One region of the Selenomonas sp. AB3002 genome, then DNA from elsewhere that is predicted to be linked to it. Evidence: riboswitches for the same ligand, from Rfam matches in the RefSeq annotation. Region 1 holds a riboswitch; each other region holds the start of a gene.
The links. A riboswitch is a leader RNA that binds a small molecule or an ion and turns the genes downstream of it on or off. The one in region 1 is predicted to bind cobalamin.
Positions count from the first base shown of each region.

Region 2: it holds a riboswitch for cobalamin, as region 1 does, so the genes downstream of both, nikB (nickel ABC transporter permease) here and P159_RS0115360 (iron ABC transporter permease) in region 1, are expected to answer to the same signal.
Region 3: it holds a riboswitch for cobalamin, as region 1 does, so the genes downstream of both, P159_RS0101625 (methylmalonyl-CoA mutase family protein) here and P159_RS0115360 (iron ABC transporter permease) in region 1, are expected to answer to the same signal.

Region 1 covers NZ_JNIO01000008.1:1,545,469-1,553,419, reverse strand. The annotation lists gene P159_RS0115375 (IS1182 family transposase) at 1-764, shown strand, start outside; gene P159_RS0115370 (PRD domain-containing protein) at 1,059-1,625, shown strand; cobalamin riboswitch at 1,742-1,934, shown strand; gene P159_RS0115360 (iron ABC transporter permease) at 2,125-3,132, shown strand; gene P159_RS0115355 (ABC transporter ATP-binding protein) at 3,134-3,877, shown strand; gene P159_RS0115350 (ABC transporter substrate-binding protein) at 3,892-4,917, shown strand; gene P159_RS0115345 (methyl-accepting chemotaxis protein) at 5,005-7,062, opposite strand; gene P159_RS0115340 (methyl-accepting chemotaxis protein) at 7,226-7,951, opposite strand, start outside.
Region 2 covers NZ_JNIO01000008.1:1,281,949-1,289,899, forward strand. The annotation lists gene P159_RS0114120 (ABC transporter substrate-binding protein) at 1-124, opposite strand, end outside; gene cobI (precorrin-2 C(20)-methyltransferase) at 152-850, opposite strand; gene P159_RS0114130 (ABC transporter ATP-binding protein) at 1,000-1,782, opposite strand; gene P159_RS0114135 (ABC transporter ATP-binding protein) at 1,775-2,560, opposite strand; gene P159_RS0114140 (ABC transporter substrate-binding protein) at 2,571-4,139, opposite strand; gene nikC (nickel transporter permease) at 4,195-5,010, opposite strand; gene nikB (nickel ABC transporter permease) at 5,010-5,945, opposite strand; cobalamin riboswitch at 6,051-6,255, opposite strand; gene P159_RS0114155 (MATE family efflux transporter) at 6,315-7,652, opposite strand; gene P159_RS0114160 (heavy metal translocating P-type ATPase) at 7,762-7,951, opposite strand, start outside.
Region 3 covers NZ_JNIO01000002.1:271,913-279,863, reverse strand. The annotation lists gene nrdG (anaerobic ribonucleoside-triphosphate reductase activating protein) at 1-224, shown strand, start outside; gene P159_RS0101635 (hypothetical protein) at 300-974, opposite strand; gene P159_RS0101630 (FAD-dependent oxidoreductase) at 1,008-2,543, opposite strand; cobalamin riboswitch at 2,728-3,076, shown strand; gene P159_RS0101625 (methylmalonyl-CoA mutase family protein) at 3,247-5,439, shown strand; gene scpA (methylmalonyl-CoA mutase) at 5,436-7,637, shown strand; gene meaB (methylmalonyl Co-A mutase-associated GTPase MeaB) at 7,798-7,951, shown strand, end outside.

The sequences.
Region 1 (7,951 bases):
ACAACATCCAGTGCGGCACGGACTCTGAATTCATCACATGGGCATCGGTCGGTCCCCAGCCTACAGATACAACCACACTCATTCCTTTCCTTCAGGATATGGAGAAACATCTGCAGCGCCGCTATCCCAATGTGGTTGCGGATGCAGGATACGAAAGCGAAGAGAACTACCTCTATCTTGAGATCAACGGGCAGCGCGCCTTCATAAAGCCCAGCAATTATGAGAAGAGCAAGACAAGAAAATGGAAAAAGGATATCGGGCGCAGGGAGAATATGACCTATCTGCCAGAAGAAGATGCCTATTTATGCGCCCAGGGCAGGAAGCTTGCAGCTGCAAAGGAATTCGTACGCAGCAGCCGGACAGGATTCAAAAGAAATATAACCCTTTACAGTTCCGCGGATTGCGGCAACTGCCCGCTGAAGAGCCAGTGCATACACGGAAACCATTGCAAGACCCCGCTGGAGGAGAGAACCAAGCACTTTGAAGTATCCAAACAGTTTTTGCGCCAACGTCAGGAAGATTTGGAACGTATAACCTCAAAAGAAGGAGTACAACTGCGCATAAACCGAAGCATACAGGCAGAAGGTGCATTTGCAATGATGAAGGCGGACATGAATTTCCGAAGGTTCCTGAGCCGCGGCACAGCAAATGTCCTTGTTGAGATCATGCTGGTGGCTATGGCTTACAATATTCAAAAGCTGCACTGCAAAATCCAGTCAGACAGAGCAGGCCAGCACCTGTTCCCTGTGAATAACGCAGCCTGAATACAAAATAAGAGCACAAGAAAAAAGGCGATTTTTATACCGCCTGGTATCTTGTGCTCATTTTTAGTGGATTTTACAACGAATAGGAACTTCTTATACATCAACAAGGAAAAGGGGCTGTGCATAAGTGGAATTACACTCATGCAGCAGCCCCGTTTTGCTATGTACAAGAAGAAGGATTTTCACAAAGGGTGGAGAATATATAATTAGGATTCATTTTGTCTAAGGAGGAAGGCGCTTTGCGGTTTGATAACAGTGAGGGTATCCTTACTATTTTCTTAGAGGGCGATATTGATGCCCAAAATGCTGCAGATATTCACCCTGGCAGACCATATCAACTTCGCCATAGAGCGCCTGCAGAAGAAACTGGTCATCACCAACAGGTCCCTGTGGGGTATCAAGAGCTTCTACAGCAAGGAATTTGCGGCAGCAGAGAAATGCCTGGCCTGTCTCAATGAGACCCTCAAGGTGAACCTGCCAGAGGAAGAGGCGGCCAATATCGCCTTTCATATTGCCAACGCCGAGGAAGCCCACGGCCAGGACTACGACAGCGCCAGGAATGCCAAGCTCATGGGGGAGATTGTCAACATCGTCTGCTACTCCCTGCACAAGAAGCTGGACAAGGAAAGCCTCCATTATAACAGATTCATCACCCATATCCGCTTCTTCGTGGAGCGCTTCTTCACCAACCAGATGCTCACGGATGACATCCTGCCGGAAAGCATTGCCGGCAAGTACAAGACAGAAGAAGCGGTGGCGGAGAAAATCAGGCAGCATCTGCTGAACAGGTATGAGAAGGAAATCAGCGAGGAGGAAAAAGCCTACCTCGTCATCCACATTTCCCGCCTGGCCAGAAGTTAAAGCAAGGCCCCGGTGCCAATGGAACCGGGGGCTGCTTTTTGTGGTGATTTGTAAGTTTTCTTGACAAAGAATTTATACAATGGTATGATAATTCTGACTTAAGTTTCAATCTACAACAGCATAAGGAAGGGTCAGGTGTCGGAAGACTCAATAAGGAAGTCCGGTGCGAGGGAAATCCTCAAGGCCGGTGCGGTCCCGCCACTGTAACAGGGAGCAGTCCTGCATCCATGCCACTGGGGGAAACTCTGGGAAGGCGCAGGAGGGTGATGAACTGGAGCCAGGAGAATTGCCTGACCGACAATCGCCGTAAGATACTGGAGAGCAGTATCCAAGAACCTGCGAGTGATGGGGATGGGGATTTGTGCCGGGGTGTATTCCTGCTGCCAGGGGCATGGGAAGACACGGCAAGGATGATGGTTTGACAGGCCCGCTCCCACTTGGGGGAGGGGCCTGTTTTCTTGTCTTGCGGAACAGTTCAAAGGGAGATGGTGGAAGGATAATGGGAAAACTTTGGCTGCGGGGCATGATGCTCCTGGCGGCGCTGACAGCCAGCATGGGGCTGGCCCTGGGCATGGGGTCGGTGCCTATCCCGCCGGAGACAATCCTGCAGGAAATCAGCGCCTTGGTTCTGGGAGAGCCGCTGGAGGCGTCCACTTCCATGATAGTCTTCGACATACGGGCTCCCCGCATTCTCTTTGCGGCCATGGGCGGGGCGCTGCTTTCCCTTACGGGGCTTTTGATGCAGACCGTGTCCCAGAACTATCTGGCAGACCCCTATATCCTGGGAGTTTCTTCCGGGGCCAGCACAGGAGCCGTGCTCTGCCTGGTGACCGGGGCGGCCCAGCTCTTTGCCCCCTATGGTGTCTATGTGGGTGCCTTTCTGGGGGCTGCGGTGGCCACAGCCCTGGTGGTGAAGCTGGCAGGCAGCAGCGGCAGTCCGGTGAAGCTGGTGCTCATGGGCATGGGCATTTCGGCCCTTTTCTCGGCCTTCACCATGCTGGCCATCTATGGGGCCAAGGACGAGGCCCAGGTCAGAAGCGCCATGTTCTGGCTGATGGGGAGCCTGTCCGGGGTCCAGTGGGGCATGGTGCCGGTGGGGGCAATGATGCTCTTCATAACCATGCTGTTCATCTGGCTCATGCGCCATGAGCTGGACCTGATACTTTTGGGGCGCAATGAGGCCAGGCATCTGGGGATGCCCGTCCAGCGGGTGCAGCAGCTCATCGTGCTGGTTTCCTCCCTGGCGGTGGCTGTGGTGGTGGCCCTTTCTGGCATCATCGGCTTTGTGGGCCTGGTGGTGCCCCATATAGCCAGGTCTCTCAGCGAGTCCCGCCATGCGGTCATGCTCTGGTTCACCGCCCTGACAGGGGCTTTGGTGATGGTCTGGGCAGATGCGGCAGCCCGCACCTTATTCCGGCCGGAGGAGCTGCCCATCGGCATCCTGACGGCCACCCTGGGAGCGCCGGTGTTCATGTGGATCATCAGCAGGAAGTACAAGGATTATTGATATGCTTACGGTAAAGGATCTTAGCTACAGGATAGGGGAGCAGGAAATCCTGAAAAATGTGCAGGCTCATTTCCGGCAGGGGCGCATGACGGCCATCGTGGGTCCCAATGGCAGCGGGAAAAGCACCCTCCTGTCCTTTCTGAGCCGGGACAAGCCAAGTTCCGGGCAGGTTTTCCTGCAGGGCCGGGATGTCAGCACCATCGAGGGAAGCGAATACGCCCGGCTGGTGGCGGTGCTGCCCCAGCAGCGGGAGACAATTGCTGATTTCATGGTGAAAGATGTGGTGGTCATGGGCCGCTTCCCCTACAAGCAGGGGTTCCGTGACTATACGGAAGAAGACCGACGCATTGCCGCCGAGGCCATGGAGCAGGCAGGAGTCAGCAGCATGGCAGAGCGGCGCATCAGCCACATGTCAGGGGGCGAGATCCAGCGGGTGATGATTGCCAAGACCCTGGCCCAAAGGTCTCAGCTGGTATTGCTGGACGAGCCCACCAACCATCTGGATGTGAAGTACAAGCTGGCCCTGATGAAGACTCTGCAGGCCTACGAGGGCACGGTGGTCATGGTGCTCCATGACCTGTCCCTGGCAGTGGCTTTCTGCCATGATGTCATCATGATGAAAAAAGGCAGCATCGTGAAGCAGGGGGCAGCGGGTGAGGTGCTGGAGCCAGGGCTGCTGCAGGAAGTCTTCGGAGTACCCTTTGTGCGTTACGAGCATGAGGGCAGGATATATCTCAACTATTGAAAGGAGTCATAAGCATGAAGATGTGGTTAAGGAAAGGCCTCATAGCAGGACTTTGTGTCATGTCTGCCATAGTGATTGCCGGCTGCGGCGCTGAAAAGCAGGCCCCAGCCAGCGACAAGCCCGCCGCAACCAGCGAAAAGGCCGCTGCCTATCCCGTTTCCTGGACGGAGACCCTGGACGGCCAGGAAGTGAAGCAGAGCGTGGACAAGGCTCCCGCCCATGCCATTTCCATGTCCCAGGCTACCACGGAAATGCTGCTGGCCCTGGGGCTGGAGGACAAGATGGCAGGCACGGCCATGAAGGAGGAGGAAATCTATCCGCCCCTGCAGGCCGCCTATGACAAGGTGAAGGTGCTGTCGGATAAATGGCCTTCCTATGAGACCTTCATGGCAGAGAATCCTGACTTTGCCACAGGCTGGGAAGTGCCCTTCACCAAGCGGGGCATCCCGGCAGAGAAAATCACCGCCAAGAATGTGCCCATTTACGTGCCCTCCTCCATGCAGAAGCTGGATGCCAATCTGGACACGGTGTTCGAGGATATGCTGAAGCTGGGAGATATTTTCGGCGTCCGTGACAAGGCCGAGGCCTGGGTGAAATCGGAGAAGGAGAAGCTGGCCGCTGTGCAGGGCAAGATTGAGAAGCTGCCCAAGAAGAAAATTTTCGTCTATGATGCCAGCGACGGCAAGCCTTTCACAGCCTTCAAGGGCTATACCACCAATATCCTGAAGCTCATCGGCGCGGAGAACGTCATGGAAAATGCCGGCGTGGACAAGACCTGGGCCGCCGTCAGCTGGGAAAATGTGGTGGCAGCAGACCCGGAGTACATCATCATTGCAGACTACAGCAACGGCATCCGCAATGACGACGACTTCCAGCAGAAGGTAGCCGCCATCAAGGATAATCCCCAGTTGGCCAATGTGAAGGCAGTGAAGGAAAACCACTTCGTGAAGGTGAAGCTGTCCGAAATCACCCCGGGCGTGCGGACAGTTGATGCGCTGGTGCGCATGGCAGAAGAAATCCACGGTGCAGCCGCGAAGTAAGAGAAGTTAATGGCAAATCTTGCATAAAGCAAGGCCCCCGGTGTCGTGTGACCGGGGGCCTTGCTTTATGCTGATTCTATGCTCTTGTCAGATTTTGAATTTCTTCATTTCATCCTGCAGATCTCCTGCCAGGGAGGCCAGGCCGCGGGCGGCGTCGGAGATTTCGTGCATGGAGGCGCTCTGCTGCTGGCCGGCGGCGGAGACGGACTGGGCTTCGTCAGAGTTCTTGCCGCTGGTCTTGCTGATGTTGACGCTGGCCTGGAGCATGCGCTCGTTGTCGCTTGCCATGTCTTCGATGGCCTTGGCTATGCGCTGTATCTGGGCGGTCAGGTCATCAATGACCGTCACGATGTCGGCAAAGGCCTTGTCGGCGGTCTGCACGGTGTTGATGCCTTCCATGACGCTCTGGGTGCCGGTGCGACTGGCTTCCACCGCTGACTTCATGTCTTCCAGGTTGGAGCGCACCAGGGCGGCTATCTGCTGGGAGGACTGGTTGGAGTTTTCCGCCAGCTTCCGCACTTCATCGGCTACCACCGCAAAGCCACGGCCTGCCTCGCCTGCCCGGGCGGCCTCGATGGCGGCGTTCAGGGCCAGCAGGTTGGTCTGCTCGGCGATGCCCGTGATCATATCCACGATGTCGGAGATTTCCTTGGAGCTTTGATTGAGCTTCTCGATGGAAGTCTGGATGCTGTCGGTGCTAGCGGTGATGTTGTTCATCCGGGACACTGCTTCCTGGATGGAGGCACGGCCTTCTCCAATCTTGTCCTTGGCGCTCATGGCGTTCTGCAGCACTTGGTTGGCATCTGCCGCCACTGCCTGGACGGAGTTGGTGACGTTTTCGGCGGCTTCCTGGATATTGCTGGCCTCTACTGCCTGCTCGCTGGCACCTTCGGCAATGGAGACAATGCTCTCTGCCACCATGTGGCTGGCTTGGGCGGACTGCTCGGCGCTAGTGTTCAGCTGCTGGCTGGCATGGGCTACCTGCTCTGCCATGGAGGTGACTTCCTTGATGACATGGCGCAGGTTTTCAATCATGTGGTTGAGGGAATTGCCCAGGGCGCCAATCTCGTCCTGGCTGCTGTTTTCTACATGGCCTGTGAGGTTGCCGTCGGCAATCTTGCCGGCTTCGTCCATCAGGTGGCCGATGGGGTTGCCGATGCGGCGGTTGAAGATGATGATCATGGCGGCGCAGAGGACTACCATGACCATGAGGGCCATGATGATGCTGGTCCAGATGGATTTGGTCACGGCACCCCTGTAGTCTGATTTGGGAGCCACCAGCACCAGCTTCATATTGTCTATGCAGAGGGGAGCAGCCATCACATAGCTGTCCTCACCGAAGACATCCGTTTCCGTGAGTTCCAGCGAGGTGAGTCCCACGATCTTCTGCCCCAGGGCAGCCAGTTCTTTGTCGCTCTCCTCGGTGATCTTCTGCTTCATGTTCTTGCCATCGTCCTTGGTGGCCAGGTACAGGCCGTCGCTGCCCACCAGGAAGGCGTAGCCGTTATCCCCGATGGTGATGCTCTTGACATAGTCCTCCAGCTCCGTGATGCCGATGTCCACGGTGACGGTGCCGATGCTCCTGCCGCCTTTCTGCACAGCTGCTGCGCTGGTGAGCATGGTGGTGCCGCTCATTTCATCAAGGTAGGGGCCGGTCCAGGCCACCTTGCCCGGACTCTTCATGGCGTTCAGGTACCAGTCGAATTTGTTGTAGCCGTACTCGGCGTTGCTGTATTCCATGTCCAGGGTGACGGTGTTCCCGGGACCTTTGGTGCGGTAGGGGCCGTAGTATTCGATGTCCGGGCTGTAGGCAAAGGGCTCGAACCAGAAGCCGCTGCCGATGATCAGGCTGTCAGAGAGCACATAGCCGTCTGCCATGCCGAACATGACATCGCTGTCAAAGGTCTTCAGCTGGCTGACCCCCAGGGAGAGGCCGAGGGTCTTCTGCCCAACCTGCAGGATGCGCTGGTCCAGCTTCCCGGCAATAGCCTCGGAGTGGGCCGAAAGGTTGCCCTTCACCTGCTCTTCCACGGTGCTGGTGAGCTGGCCGATGTTGATGAAGGTCTGCACGGTCAGCAGCGCCCCTGTCAGGAGTACGACGCTGATGAGGAACAAGGTCTTGATGCTGCCGCCAAATCTTTCCATGAGTGTCCACCTCTTTCTTGAAATATGTTTACACTTTCTGTCTTTCGCTTCCAACAGGGAAGATTCCTGCTTACGGGAAAGAAAAATGGCTGTGCAAAGCAACACCCCCGATTCATATGAACCGGGGGCAGCTTTGGGTATGATTTTTTTGAGCAGGATTACCTTATCTCAGCTTGAACTCTGCCACTGCCTGCTGGAGCTTGCCGGCCATTTCGGCCAGCTGGCGGCTGGCGGTGGCTACTTCTTCGATGGCGGCACCCTGCTCTTCCGTGGCGGCGGAGACGGTTTCCGTTTCCATGGCCAGGCGGCTGGAGGCGGCGTCGATGTTGATGACGGCTTCCACAATCTTGTCGCTGCCCTTGTGGGCTTCGCCGATGGCGCTGTTGGTCTGGCTCACTTTTTCCGTCAGGGAGTTCACATGCTGGGCGATGGCCCGGAAGGCTCCTCCGGCTGCGCTGACAGACTGGGCGCTCTTTTCCGTGATGTCACGGCCGGCGTGCATGGTTTCCACGGCCTTTTCCGTCTGGTCCTGGACCTGGCGGATGAGGCTGCTGATCTTGTCGGCAGCAGCAGCGGACTGCTCGGCCAGCTTCCGTACTTCGTCCGCCACCACGGCAAAGCCCCGGCCGTGCTCGCCGGCTCTGGCGGCTTCGATGGCGGCGTTCAGGGCCAGCAGGTTGGTCTGCTCGGCAATGGCGGAAATGGTGTCCACAATCTGGCCGATTTCCTGGGACTGGGTGCCCAGGGACTGGATGACCTGGGCGGACTCGTTGACGGAGGTTTCCAGGCTTTCCATATTGCTGACAGCAGCCTCGATGGTCTCCATACCCTCATTTGCGGTGGTGCGGGTCAGTTCCGAAGCCTTGGCCACGTTGTCTGAGTTGTCGGA
Region 2 (7,951 bases), 260 kb from region 1:
CCAGGTCGTCCTGCACTTTGGTAAAAATCTGCGCGGAAGCATTATTTGCCGCCTGCTGGCTGCCGCAGCCTGCCGCAACCAATAAAAACAGAAGGCACAGCAGGACTGCCGTAAGTTTTTTCATATCGCCCATCTCCCTTTTCTAGCAGGCTCAATGCCTGCGGGTGAGAATGGTGGACAGATAGTTCAGCTTCTCATCCCGATGGGCCATGATATCATCGATGACCTGCTCCCCGTCCAGGCCTGCGCGGCTTACCAGCACGGCATTCTCGGCCAGGCCGTGGGCAGCCAGCTGATGGGCCACATCGGAGAAGTTCTTGTAGACCTTCATCATCACCACATTGTCAGCCACTGCCAGGGCATTCTGAATCTTGTCCGGGCTGGCGGTAGCCGGGATGATGGCCAGCACATCGTCACCCTCCACAATGGGGGCGCCAATCTGGCTGGCAATGGCAGCAAAAGCGGGCACGCCGGGAATGGTGCAGATTTCCACGTCCTCATGCTCCAGCAGGCGGTAAACGTAAATATAGGTGCTGTAGAACATGGGGTCGCCCAGGGTCAGGAAAGCCACGTTCTTGCCTGCGCGCAAAAGTGCCAGGATTTCCGCCTTGTTCTCCTCCCAGGCCTTGGTATCATCTGCAAAGCCCTTCACCATAGGGAACACCTGATAGACTATCTCCACATCTTCCTTGAGGTAGGGCTTGGCAATGGAAAGAGCCACGCTGCCGTCCTTCTTCTCTGTCTTGGGAGCGATGAGCACATCCACCTTCTTGATGGCGTTGATGGCCTTCACAGTCAAAAGTTCCGGGTCGCCGGGGCCCACGCCGATACCGTAAAAAATTCCGCTCATAATATGACCTCCATTGCAAATCTGTTGATTACGCTGTTATATATCTATGCGCTCATCATTTCATCCAGATTTTATTTTAACCCAATCTGTCTGATTTTTCCATAGGAAAAGGAGCCGTTGCAATTGCAACAGCTCCTTTTCCTGCATATTCAGCACGCCCTGACCGCAAAAACAGAGCTCAACAGCTTCCTGGTATACGGATGCCGGGCTTCCGCAAGCTTATCCCCCGGCAGTTCTTCCACTATGCTTCCCTGCTGCATGACTGCCACCCGATGGCTGATCAGGCTCACCAGGGCCAGGTCATGGCAGATGAAGATATAGCTGACACCGCGCTTCTTCTGGATTTCCGCCAGCAATTTGGCGATGCTGTCCTGCACGGACACATCCAGGGCACTGGTGGCCTCATCGCAGATGATGATTTCCGGCTCCAGTATCAGGGCCCGGGCAATGCCCACCCGCTGGCGCTGGCCGCCGCTCAATTCATGGGGATAGCGCAGGGCCATCTCCGGTGGCAGCTCTACCTGCCGCAGGAGCTCCACGGCCCTTGCTTCAGCTTCCTTATCTGAGACTTTGGCAAAATTCCGCAAGGGCTCGCAGATGATGTCCTTGATGCGCATCTTGGGATTGAAAGCCGTGGCAGGGTCCTGGAAAATCATCTGGATGTGCCTGGCCATTTCCCGCCTTTTCTCTCCCTTGATGTTGGTGATATCCTCACCCTTGAAGAGAATCCTGCCGCTGGTGGCAGGGTGCAGCCCCATGATGGTGCGGACGAAGGTAGACTTGCCGCAGCCGGACTCCCCCACCAGGCCCAGGGTTTCCCCTTTGCGCAGCTGCAGGGAGATATCGCGGCAGGCAGTGAATTTCTTGCCCTTTTCCGGCTCGAAGACCTTGCAGACCTTTTCAGCAGCCAGCAGTATTTCCTGTTCAGACATAGCGACGGCCTCCAATCTCCGGCACCGAAGCCAGCAAAGTCCTGGTATAGTCAGCCCTGGGGCTTCCTATGACCTCGGCAGTAGTGCCGTACTCCGCCACCCTGCCGCCGGTCATGACCATGATCTTGTCTGCCATGTGGGCTGCCACGCCGATATTGTGGGTGACGATGATCATGGCAGAGCCTGCCTCCTGCACCACCTGCATCAGCTCTTCTACTATCTGGGCCTGGGTGGTAACATCCAGAGCCGAAGTGGGCTCATCTGCCAGCAGCAGCTGGGGCTGGAAGGTGAGCGCCATGGCGATGCCAACTCTCTGCCGCATGCCGCCGCTGAGCTCGAAGGGATGAGAGTCCATCACCCTGGCAGGGTCCGGCAGGTTCATGCGCTTGAGGAGGCTTTTGGCCTTTTCCTCTGCCTCACCCTTGCCCATGCTGCTGTGCACCTGCATGTATTCCACAAACTGGCTGCCGATGGTGCGGACAGGATTCAGCATATTGCCGCTGTCCTGAAAGATCATGGCCACATCTTTGCCACGAAGCTCCAGCCATTCCTTATTGGTGAGGGAAAGGAGCTTCCGCCCTGCAAAATCTATCTCCCCGCCGCTGACCCGGCCCGTGCCGGAAAGGCATCCCAGGATGGCGCGGATAACGGAGGTCTTGCCGCTGCCGGACTCCCCCACGATGGCCAGTATCTCCCCCGGCTCCAGGCCGAAGGAAACATTTTCCACCGTGGATTTTCCCTGATACTCGATGGAAAGATTCTTTACATCTAAAAGCATTTTCGCTCCCTTACTTGGCAGGCTTGATGATATTGGTGATCCAGTAGTAGTCGGAAGGATACATCTTCACGTTGGCCAGAGCCTTGCTGCTGACGATGTTGGTCTGGGGATAGCCCAGGAACAGGGCTGCCCCGTCGTTCATGATCATCTGCTGGATCTCGATGATGAGCTGGCGGCGCTTCTCCTTGTCAAATTCCACGGACAGGGCCTCGAACTTGGCGTCCAGAGCAGGATTGCTGTAGCCGGAGCCGTTCTGGGGATTCTCGCCATTCAGATTGGACTTCCAGTACCAGTTGAGGAAAATCTCAGGATCGCCGGTGTTGGCGGTGGTGATATTGGAAATCAGGAGGTCATACTCGCCCTTGATGCCAATCTGGTCAACGAGATTGTAATCCACGGTCTTGATGTTGATGTCAAAGCCCAGCTTCTTCAGGTCAGCCTGCACTGCCTCAGCGTAGAGGGGCAGTTCTGCGCGGCTGTTGTAAACCACGAAATCAAGCTTCAGAGGCTGGCCGTCCTTTTCGCGGATGCCGTCGCCGTTGGTATCCTTCCAGCCGGCCTCGTCAAGGAGCTTAGCTGCCCTTTCGGGATTGTAGGCGTTGGGGTCAGTGAGCTGGTCAAAGCCGTAATCCATGGAAGGAGGCACAGGAGCCTTGCCCGGCAGGAAAGTGTCCTTCAGGAGCACCTTGTTGTAGGTTTCCCTGTCGCAGCCGGCAATGAGAGCGGCGCGCACCTTGTCGTCCTTCAGGATGCCCTTCTGGTTCAGGCGGGCCAGCACCACCCGCAGGGAAGAAATCTCGTCCACGAAGAACTTGTCATTGCCACGGAAGGTGTCCATGTCACCTGCGGCGATGTTCACAGCCATATCCACCTCGCCGGACTGGAGAGCCATGGCCCGGGTGTTGGGGTCATCAATGGAGGGAATCTCCACCGTCTCAAAGGGTACTTCCCCATCCCAGTAGGAGGGGTTCTTCTTCATGACAGCCTTTTCCTTCACGAAGGATTCCACCATGTAGGGACCGGTGCAGATGGGGCCTTCCTTGGCAAAGTCGCGATTTGCCTCGGCCTTGGTGTCCACAATGATGAAAAGGGGGTCCGCCAGGAAGCCCGGCATATTGGGCATGGGCTTTTCCGTCACGATGGTGAGGGTCTGCCCCTCAGCCTTGATTTCCTTGTACTTGAAGAAAGTAGCGGCACGGTTGTTCTTGGCGAAGGCACGCTCGATGGAAGCCTTCACAGCCTCAGCCGTAAGCTCGTCGCCATTGGAGAACTTCACGCCCTCACGGATCTTGAAAGTCCAGGTGAGATGGTCGTCGCTGATGTTCCAGCTCTCGGCCAGCCAGGGCTGCACATTCATCTTCTCGTCAAACTTGGTAAGGCACTCACCCAGGCCGTAGCGCATGACCACCCAGCCAAAGTAATTCTGGGTAGGCTCAAGAGTGTCGGCGAAGTTGGTGACACCCACCTTCAGCACACCCTGCTGGGCGCTCCCCCCTTTGTCTGCCCCGCAGCCGGTCAGAGCAGCCGTCAGAGCCGCACCGCACAGCCCCATAGCCACAGCTTTCCAAACTTTCTTCATGTTGAACTTCATTGCACGCATTCCCCTTTTCTAAAAAATAAGAGAGACAACATATTTATTCCTGCCGCGGGTCAAGGACATCCCTCAGGCTGTCCCCCCACAGATTGAATATCGCCACTACGCTGAAGATGGCCAGCCCCGGATAGAGCATGAGCCAGGGAGCCGACTGGATATACTGGCGCCCCTCATTCAGCATCAGCCCCCACTCCGGTGTGGGAGGCTGGGCACCGAAGCCCAGGAAGGACAGTCCCGCAATCTCCATCATCATGGTGCCGATGTCCATGGCTCCCGTGATGACCACCATGGGCAGCACATTGGGCAGCACATGGCGCCAGAGAATAGCTCCGGTGCGGGCCCCCTGGATCCTGGCTGCCTGGATGAAATCCTGATTGCGCAGGCGCAGCACCAGGCTCCTCACCAGCCGGGCGTACTTGGCCCAGCTCACCACCAGCAGGGCCAGGATGGTATTCACCACGCTGCCCCCCAGGATGCCTGCGATGGCAATGGCCAGCACGATGCCCGGGAAAGCCAGCATCATATCCGCCAGGCGCATGAGGATGGTTTCCAGCCAGCCCCCGAAGAACCCAGCCAGCACTCCCACCAGCGTGCCCACAGCGGCAATCAGCGCCACCAGGCACAGGGCCATGAAGAGAGAAACCTGGGTGCCGCAGAGAATGCGGGAGAAAATATCCCGGCCCAATTTATCCGTGCCCAGGATATGCTCTGCCGACGGCGTCTGCAGCACCAGTTTCATGTTTCCCTCCATGGGGTCCTGGGGAGCAAGGTAAGGGGCAAAGATGGCCAGCAGCACCACAAATACCACCAGAGCTGTATAGAAGGCGAAAAGCCTGTTCTCACGAAAAACCGCCATCAGTTCCCCTCCTTTTTCAGCCGCGGGTCAAGATAAGCATAAGAAAGATCCACCAGCGCGTTGATGCCCATGTAAACTATGGAAATCCAGAGCACGAAGCCCTCAATGAGAGGATAGTCCCGCATGGAGATGGCCCGCACCGCCATATTGCCGATGCCAGGCCAGGAGAACACCATTTCGATGACCGCCACGCCCCCCAGGAGCCAGCCAATGGACATGCCCAGCAGGGTGATGAGGGGCAGGATGGCATTGGGCAAGACGTGCTTCCACAGGATAGCCTGCTCCGAAAGCCCCCTGGCCCTTGCCCCCACCACATAATCCTGCTGCAGTTCCTCCAGGAACACAGTGCGCACCTGGCGGATATACTTGGAGGACATATAGAGGGCCAGGGTCAGGGAAGGCAGCACGATGCCCTCCAATGTCACAGCCGACTTGGCAATAGGGAACCAGCCCAGCTTCAGGCCGAAGACATAGAGGAAGAGCAGGCCTATCCAGAAGGAAGGCATGGACACCCCGATAAAGGAAATGCCCCGCACCAGATGATCCTGCCAGCCGTTCCTGTGAATCGCAGACCATATCCCCAGCGGCAGGGAAATCAGCAGCACGAAGACGATGGTCACAGCCGCCAAAGTAAGCGTCCCTGCAAAGCCCTCCAGCAGCTTTTCTGTAACCGGTTTCTTGGCAGAGTAGGATATGCCCATATCACCCTGCAGCACGCCTCCTGCCCAGTTCACATACTGCACCAGGAAGGGCTTGTCCAGTCCCAGCTCCGCCCTGGTCTTGTCCAGGGTTTCCTGTGACACGATAGTGTCCCCCGCCTCCAGCAGCATGGCCGCCGGGTCCCCGGGGGCCAGATAGGTCAAGCAAAAGGTCAGGAAGCTGACACCTATGAGGGTAATCAGCATCTGCGACATCTTGCCCAAAAGTTTTTGCAAAGTTTCTCATCTCCCCATAAACATAAAAAACCTGCCCGCAAAAATGCAGACAGGTCCACCATATACTTCTCCAGCAAAATCCCCATCCCCATCGCTCGCGGGTCAAACGGTGATTGTCAATCAGGCAGTTCTCCTGGCTCCAGGTCATCACTTCCTTGCGCCTTCCCAGAAAGACTTTGCTCTTTCCAGTGACATCAATGCAATGAAGCTCGCTGTTACAGTGGCGGGACCGCGCCGGCTTTTACCGGCTTCTCTATTAAGTCATAGGAACTATGCTATTCCTTTCGACACCCAATCCAATCTCAATATAGAATTGTTTTCAATGAAAATTACAACAGGCAAAATTTTACCACTACCTACCCCAGCCTGTCAAGTTTCGCAGGCAGGCTGGGGACGCCCCTGCCACAGGCGCCACAGCAGGAAGGAGGCACAGGCAGCCCTGATGGACTGGTCGATGGCCAGAGCCAGCCAGGCACCAGGCAGGCCCATATCCAGCACCTGCAGGAAGAAAGCCGTGATCAGGGGACGCAGGAAGGCGATGCTCACAAAGGAATAGGCTGCCACCTGGCTGGTCCTGCCGCTGCCCCGGAGCACGCCGGCGCACACCAGGGCATGGGCCTCCGGAAAGCTCACCGCCGCCACGAAAATCATGACCAGGCTCCCTAAGGGCAGCAATCCCACTTCATGGGAGTAGAGGCTGAAGATTTCTTCCCGCAAGCTGAAGGTCAGCACAAAAGAAACAAGGGAAAAAATCAAGCTCCACTTGAGCCCGGCCCGCAGCTGCCGCTGCCAGTAAGCCCAGTCGCCTGCCCCGTGAGCGTGGCCTGCCATGACCATATTGGCCTTGCCCAGTCCCCCGGCAAAGCAGTAATAGAAATCGCAGAAATTCATGCAGATGGCATGGACGGCATAAGCTGCCGTGCCCAGCTCCGCCACCATGCGGGTGTAGAGCACCATGCCGATGCGCTCGAACCCCTGCTCGCTGAAGACTCCGGCAAAGACTGGCAAGAATTCCCGGAAATATGACCTGTCAGGCCAAAAAGCCCGCCAGTCCCCCGGCATAGCGCTGCCCCCCAGCTGGCGGGCAGAAACTGCCAGAGTCCAGCTGGTGCCAATGACCGTACCCACAGCAGCCCCCGTCACCCCCAGCGCAGGAAAGGGGCCCAGGCCAAAGATGAACAGAGCATTGCCCACGACATTCACCAGATTGCCCTGAAGGTTGGCGCTCATCACCTCTTTGGTGTGGCCATAGCCCAGCTGCACTGCCTGCAGGACAGTGGCCAGAGTGGTTAGGAATACCCCCAGCAGAGCGATGTCCCCATAGGACAGAGCCGCTGCCAGATACTCTTCCTGCGCCCCCATCCAGCAGAGAATGCGCTCCAGCTGCCAGAAGAACAAGACATGCAATATGCCCATGAAAATAACAGCACAAAAAAGTGTCCGTGCAAGCAGCACGGGCACTTCCTGTGTATTATCCTCACCGAACTTCCTGGCAGTGAGCAGCGTCAGAACCGCCGCTATGGAGCGAACCACACAAAGCAGCATCATCCTGGGCTGGGTAAAGATACTCACCGCCGCAATAGCCGCCGTTCCCAGCATGCCTGCCATGATGATATCCACAGAACTCAGCAGCACCATAAACAGGCCCTCCAGGGCAGCAGGCATTGCTATATTCAGATAATGTCTGTCCTCGTCCGGTATGCGCATGCTGAAACTCCTTATCACCTAATAATCAATATCAATTAGATGATAACAAGCTGCCTCTGCCTGCGCAAGCCCCCCCGGGGGATATAGACAGCCTCATTCGTCAAACTGCTCAGCGACGCCTCCTGGCAAACAACGGCGCATTGGGCCGCAGGATGCGGCAGCTGTTCAGCACCACAGCCAGAGTGGCCGTATTGTGGATCACCGCTGCCCACAGAGGATTGATGCGCCCCAAAGCTCCCAACAGCATGGCGGAGGAATTCACCAGGATTGTCGCCATGAAGTTCTGGTGCACCAGATCC
Region 3 (7,951 bases), on a different contig from region 1:
GCTTCACCCTGCAGGAACTCCACGCCCGCCACGATACGGCGGTGGAAGCCCTGCTCTCAGAGGTTGATGTGCTGGTGGACGGGGAGTACAGAGAGGGAGAACGAGACCTCACCCTGATGTTTCGGGGTTCCCGCAACCAGCGCATCATAGACATGAAGGCCAGCCGCAAACAGAAGAGACTGGTGCTTCTCTACCAGGAAGAAGAAAACGAACAGAGCGCATGATATAGTCAGGAACGTGAAATTTACGCATCTGACCAACCCAAAAGGGGCTGCGATAACGCAGCCCCTCTTTTTATGTCATTTTGCCTGTGATGCCATTTCCTTCATCAGCCAGTCGTGGATGGCCTTGTTATCTGCCTTTCCATCTTCCGTATTTTCATCAAGATAGGTCGCTTTGAAATAGCTGGGCAATTCTTCATTGATGAGCTGAATCACCCAGGCGCCTTTATTCTCGCCGATGCCGTAAATGGCATCCTTGTTGACACCATAGTTCTGCCGGACATCTTTCAATATATACCGGATGGTATCCATGCCCTCTGTACTGGACAGGCGGCCAACACGCGCTTCTGAGTCCTTCGTTCCCTGAATGGTCAGCATGATTGCATACTGTTGGTTGTTCTCCAGTTCATCTGCCCAGGCAGTGACACCGTCCGTCTGCTTCAGCAAGGCCTTTTCATCTGTTTCCCCGGCCACATCATTGACTACGACAATCAGGGGGTAAGTCTTGGCAGAATCATACCAGCGCGGCAGGCAAAGCTGATAGGGAATTTTTCCTTCTGTACTTACAAAACGCTGGGAAGCAGGCAGCTTATCCTCGGACGAATCCTGACCGGGAGCTACTTTCACCCCCGTATGGGTCTCAAGGGCTTCCTGAGTAGCAGGACGGAACTCCGCATGTGCCATGGCGCCAAAGCCAACATTGAAACCAAAGGCAGCAATAGCAACAGCCGTCAGGATCTTTTTCTTTTCCATGATGATGACCTCCTTAGTCTTGTGGTCGGTTATTTATTTACTTACATAACTGCGCATTTCTTCCGGCATCTCTTCCCATTTGATTTCGTTTACCGGAGTTCCCTTGGATATTCCCCAGGCTGCAGCGATGCCCGCTGCCTCACCCATGCTCATGCAGGTGGGCTGGATGCGGAAGGAAGCCTGGGCGGCGAAGCTGCCGCTGGCGCAGCGTCCCACTACCAGCAGGTTGGAAATCTCGTTGGTCACCAAGGCCCGGTAGGGGATTTCGTAATACTGTCCTTTTTTCAGCTTTTCAAAGAGCTCCAGCTTCACATCATGGATGTCGATGGGGTATGCAGTGCAGCAGACAGCATCGGGGAAATGATGTGCTTTCAGATAATCTTCGGCATCCATATAATATTTCCCGCGGATCCGCCATGATTCCCGCACGCCCACCATGCTTGCTTCGCGGCTGATATATGCTTTCTCAAAGCCAGGAATATTCTTGATGAAGAATCCTGCCAGACGGCGCATCATTTTCCGGCCGAAGGTCACAGCCTTGCTGTAGGACACAGCATCCGTGGAGCTGAAGCCCAGCGGCGGCATCTCCGGGCAGTTCATGGACATTACGGTGGGTTTGCCTGGAATGGTGAAGGCTTGTATGTACAGGATATCATCTTCGGTCAACTCACCGTGGGTGACACCGTCATTGAAGAATTGCTCATTCTTTTTCCACTTCGCGAACTCGAAGAAGGGCGGTCTCTTCTCCTTCAGAGCTTCCTCCACAATCTTGACGAAAAGCCCACGGGTATAATCATCTTTCAGATTCTTCGTGAAGAAATGGAAGACCTTGCCTACATCAATGCCGCCCATTTCAAAACGCAGGCTCATGGGCTGGTTGTGCCCCGTCTTTTCTGAGCCTTTTTCCACTGGAACGCCGGCAAACCGGGAAAGCAATGCGTCTCCCGTGCCATCGATGAACACCTTGGCGTTTATCCTTGCCAATCCCTCCATGGTTTGGAGAATACAGGAGACAATCCTGCCCTCATTGGTCACCGCTCCCACCAGGGAAGCGTTGTAAAGTATATTTACGCCGGCCTCTTCGCACATTTCATCGTAGACGTAGGCAAGATATTCTGGCACATATTGTGATCTGCCGCCTCCATAATATGTATCGGTAGTTATGCCAAGGGAGGGCGAGGACCCCTGTTTTTCCATGCGCTTGTTCAGGTCCGTGATGTAGGGAGTATCACTGCCTTCGACAAAAGTAGGCATGCAGGGGAAAACGCACCCTTGGGTCGCCAGACCTCCGAGGGAAATGCCGCGCTCCACAAGGACAACCTTCGCTCCCTTCCGTGCAGCGCTGACAGCAGCCGCCGTACCAGCCGCACCGCCGCCAACCACGCAGACATCCGCATTGAAGAGTACGGGAAGCTCCGCGTTGTTGAAATCCATCGCATTTATCATGGAAGAAGCAGCTTCCACTCTTGCGGCATCATCTTTGAGGCCGAGCACTGTCCCAGCTGCGGCCAGGCCCATCATCTTCATAAAACTGCGCCTGGATATAGGGATTGCAAATGATTTATCCATAAACACACCTCCATCATATCGCACTCATGCAGAGGTTCTATTCTATCAGCATGCCTGTTTTTCCTGCTTTTCCTCATGTATATCATGCAGCCGGGCCGGGAAAAGGCAAGAGGAAAGGGACTTCAGAAATGGAGCAGGGAATATTGACAAAAATTATAAATGATAATAATATTTAAATAGCAACTTAATATGGCTGGGAACAGGTGTACTTAGGTACTTAATAGGGAATCCGGTGTGGGGCGTGTTGATTAATTCGCTCAGCCCATCTTCACGGGTCTTGACTGTCCCTGCTTCGTTGACAAATCCTCGACATAGCGCCGCTATGCCTCCGGTTTGTCGCCTTGCAATGGACAGCCAATCCCCGCAAATCTGGGCAAAGCTCATTTAATCAACACGCCCTAAGCCGGAGCGGTCCCGCCACTGTAGGGTGGAGTCCTGCACATGAGGTCACTGGGGTAGATATGCTTACCTTGGGAAGGCGTGCAGGGCCATGAAGCCGAGCCAGGAGAACTGCCTGTTCTGTCATCACCGTATAAGAGAGCCGAAGCATCGTGCCTGGTTCCCTTATGTGCCTGCGAGCGATGGGTAGGGGATTGGGCTTAGGGCTTTTTTGCTGTGGCCATTTTTAGGCAATCCGTCTGCGCGCTTGCAGGTGGGTTGCCTTTTCTGTTGGGTTTCACAAATCACACAAGGAGGCTGCAGTATGAGCAACGAGCTGGAAAAAAGCGGCGAGCTCGACCTTCAGGCTATCCTGAAAAAGGCCGAGCAGCAGACGGACTTTCCCGATGTGCCACTGGATGAATTCACTCCTCCCACCTATGAGGAGTGGAAGGAGGCCTGCATCACTCTCTTGAAGGGGGCACCCTTTGAGAAGAAAATGTATACCAAGACCTATGAGGGCATTACCTTCGACCCCATGTACTTCCGCAAGGATACGGAGGATATCCTGCCCAAGGGGGAGTTCCCCGGCATGGGGGATTACCTCAGGGGGGCACAGCCCAGCGGCTATGTTGGGAGGCCCTGGGGCATTGCCCAGTCCTGCGATGAGACCAGCCCCAAGGAAAACAATGAGCTGCTGCGCCATGAGCAGGAGAAGGGTTCCACGGTCTACAATATCCGCCTGGACAAGGCCACCCTGGCTGCCAGGGATGTGAGAAAGGCGGAGACCCCCGGTGATGAGGGCGTGTCCCTGACCACCCTTGATGATGTGCATACCCTGCTGGAGGGGCTGAAGCTGGACAAGTACCCCCTCTATATCTACGCCGGGGCCACGGCTCTGCCCATGCTGGCTCTGGCAGTGGGGGCCTTGAAGTCCTCCGGCACGGACCTGAAGCAGCTCAAGGGATTTGTGGGAGCAAATCCCCTGGGGGCTTTGGTTGAAGAAGGGGAACTGCCTGCTTCTTTGGACAAGCTCTATGATGAGATGGCGGAAGCCGCCAAGTGGGCTAAGGAAAACGCTCCGGGCCTGGCCACGGTCTTTGTCCGCAGTGATGTATTCAGCCGGGGCGGTGCCAATGATGTGCAGGAGGCTGCCTATGCCCTTGCCATGGCGGTGGCTTATCTGCGGGCGCTGATGGACAGAGGGCTGACTATCGACGAGGCGGCGAAGCAGATTGTCTTCGGCTTCTCCATGGGGGCCAATTTCTTCCTGCAGATTGCCAAGCTCAGGGCCCTGCGTCCCCTCTGGGCGCAGATTGTTGAAGCCTTCGGCGGCAGCCAGGAGGCAAGGCGCATGCACATCCATGCCAAGCCCGCCCTGTTCTTCAAGACCGTCTATGACCCTTACGTCAATATGCTCCGCAATACCACGGAAATTTTCTCAGGGGTAGTGGGGGGCATTGATTCCTTCGAGAGCAGTCCCTTTGACGAGCCCATCCGCAAGGGGGATGAGTTCTCCCGCCGCATTGCCCGCAATGTGCAGATCATCCTGCAGGAGGAATTCGGCCTCTTGCAGCCCATTGACCCAGCTGGCGGTTCCTGGGCGGTGGAGACTCTTACCAAGCAGATGAAAGAAAAAATCTGGGAGGAGTTCCAGAAGATAGAGGCCAAGGGCGGTATCCTGAAGGCTCTGCAGGAGGGCTATCCCCAGGATGAGATTGCCAGCGTCCTGAGCGCCCGTTTCAAGGCAGCCGAGACCCGCAAGGACCGTATCGTAGGCAACAATATGTATCCCAACATGACGGAGACTTTGCTTGATCCGCGTCCCGAAGATGTGGAGGAAATCAAGCAGCAGCGCAAGGCTGAGGTGGAAAGCTATCTGGCCGATATTGACGAGCAGTTCAAAGAAGAAAAGCTGGCTGAACTTTCCTCTGCCAAGGCTGGAGTGACGGAAGCTGCCGTAGCTGCTGCCTGCGCTGGCGCCACCATTGAGGAACTGGCAGAAGCCCTCCATGGGGGGAACAAGGGTGAGGAACAGGTGAAAGCCATCGAGCCCCACCGCTGGAGCGAGCGCTTTGAGGCCTTGAGGAAGCTTACAGAGGGGTTCAAGGCTGAGCATGATGATAATGTGAAGATTTTCCTGGCCAATATGGGCCCCATCCCCCAGCACAAGGCCAGGGCTGATTTCACCACGGGCTTCCTGCAGGTGGGTGCCTTTGAGGTGCTTGGCAACAATGGCTTCCAGACTGTGGAGGAAGCAGCCCTGGCTGCCAAGGAGTCCGGGGCAGATGCCGTGGTCATCTGCTCTACTGATGCCACTTATCCCGAGATTGTGCCGGCCCTGGCGCCGAAGCTCCATGAGGTACTGCCCAAAGCCACAGTATTCCTGGCCGGGGCTGCTCCCCAGGATATGCTGGAAACCTACAACCAGGCGGGCATTGATGAGTATATCCACGTCCGTGCCAACTGCTATCAGATCCTGCAGCTCCTGCAGAAGAAGAAAGGGATGATTGCATAATGGCTTACACAAATCCTGATTTCACCCAGATAAGCCTGAAAGATGCTCCCCAGGGGGCGGCAGGGGACTGGAAGAAGCTTTTCGAGGCCCAGGCCGGGGCGGAGTTTGAGGCTCTCACCCGCCGTACCATGGAGCATGTGCCCGTGAAGCCCCTTTATGGCCATGACGAATATGACCACATGAACCATCTGGACTTTGCCAGCGGTATTCCTCCCTGCCTGCGGGGGCCTTACTCCACCATGTACGTCTTCCGTCCCTGGACGGTGCGCCAGTACGCAGGCTTCTCCACAGCAGAGGAGTCAAATGCCTTCTATCGCAGGAATCTGGCTGCAGGCCAGAAGGGGCTTTCCATCGCCTTTGACCTGCCCACCCACCGCGGCTACGATGCGGATAACCCCAGAGTAGTGGGCGATGTGGGCAAGGCTGGCGTGTCGGTCTGCTCTATGCTTGATATGAATATCCTGTTCTCCGGCATTCCCCTGGACCAGATGTCTGTGTCCATGACCATGAACGGGGCGGTGCTGCCCATTTTGGCCTTCTTTATCCAGTCCGGCGTGGAGCAGGGCGTGGACAAGAAGATCATGGCAGGCACCATCCAGAACGATATCCTCAAAGAGTTCATGGTGCGCAATACCTATATTTATCCGCCTGAGATGTCCATGCGCATCATCGGCGATATCTTCGAGTACACCACCAAATACATGCCCAAGTTCAACAGCATTTCCATTTCCGGCTACCACATGCAGGAGGCAGGGGCACCGGCAGACATTGAGCTGGGCTATACCCTGGCAGATGGCCTTGAGTATATTCGCACGGGCATCAAGGCTGGCCTGCCGGTGGATGCCTTTGCCAAGCGCCTGTCCTTCTTCTGGGCCATCGGCAAGAACTACTTCATGGAAGTGGCCAAAATGCGGGCAGCCCGTGTCCTCTGGGCCAAGATCGTCAAGTCCTTTGGGGCAGAGGATCCCAAGTCCATGGCCCTCCGTACCCACAGCCAGACTTCCGGCTGGTCGCTTACGGCCCAGGATCCCTTCAACAATATTTCCCGCACCGCCATGGAGGCCATGGGGGCGGCTTTGGGCCATACCCAGTCCCTGCATACCAATGCGCTGGATGAGGCCATCGCCCTGCCCACGGACTTCTCTGCCCGCATTGCCCGCAACACCCAGCTCTATATCCAGGATGAGACCAGCGTCTGCAAGATTATCGATCCCTGGGGCGGTTCCTACTATGTGGAAGCTCTCACCAACGAGATCATTCGCCGGGCCTGGGCTCATATCCAGGAAGTGGAGGCTTTGGGCGGCATGGCCAAGGCTATTTCCACGGGCCTGCCCAAGATGCGCATCGAGGAGGCGGCTGCCCGCCGTCAGGCCCAGATCGACTCCGGCAACGAGACCATCGTGGGCCTGAACAAGTACCGTCTGGAAAAGGAAGATCCGCTGGAAATTTTGGCCATCGACAATACCGCTGTGCGCAATGCCCAGGTGGAACGTCTGGAAAAATTGCGTCGTGAGCGCAATGATGATGATGTGCGCCGGGCCTTGGAAGCTATCACCAAGGCAGCAGATTCCCGCGACAACGGCAACCTCCTGGAATGCGCGGTGGAGGCAGCACGTGTGCGGGCCTCTTTGGGCGAGATTTCCGATGCGGTGGAGAAGGTATCGGGCCGCTATCAGGCTGTGATCCACACCATTTCCGGGGTCTATTCCTCCGAGTTCACTGATAAGACGGAGCTGGACAAAGCCCGCAGCATGGCTGACGAGTTCGAGCGCCTCACGGGCCGCCGTCCCCGCATCTTCGTGGCCAAGATGGGCCAGGACGGCCACGACCGCGGCCAGAAGGTCATCGCTTCTTCCTTCGCGGACATGGGCTGGGATGTAGATGTGGGACCGCTGTTCCAGACTCCTGCCGAGACCGCCCAGGATGCAGTGGACAACGATGTGCACATGGTAGGGTTTAGTTCCCTGGCAGCAGGCCACAATACCCTGCTGCCGCAGCTGGTTGAGGAGCTCAAGAAGCTGGGCCGCGAGGATATCATGGTGGCCATCGGCGGCGTCATTCCCGTGCAGGATTATGACAACCTCTATGAGCATGGGGCCGTGGCTATCTTCGCCCCGGGCACCAATATTCCTGAGGCAGGGATCAAGTTGCTGACACTGTTGATGGATCGCGTCAAGGAAGAACTTGCTGAAGAGTAAGTTTAGATTGCTTATTTTAGTTTCGGCTGTTCATTTTCTTTGGCGCAAAGAAAACGAACCAAAAGAAAACGTGTCCTTGAATTTATCCTAAATTCACACGGCCACAGGAGGCGTCCATCCATGGACGCCGTTACAATGGTCTTTTGGGGAGGAGGAACTAATGGAGCAAAAATATACTACCAGTAAGCCAAGCTGGGTGCCTGAGGAAAAGAATGACAAATTCGCCTGTTCCGTCATGAGCGGCATTGACGGCATCAAGGACACTACCGTGGGCAATATCAATCCCGCTCTGGCCAGCGGGAAGCTGAAGCCCA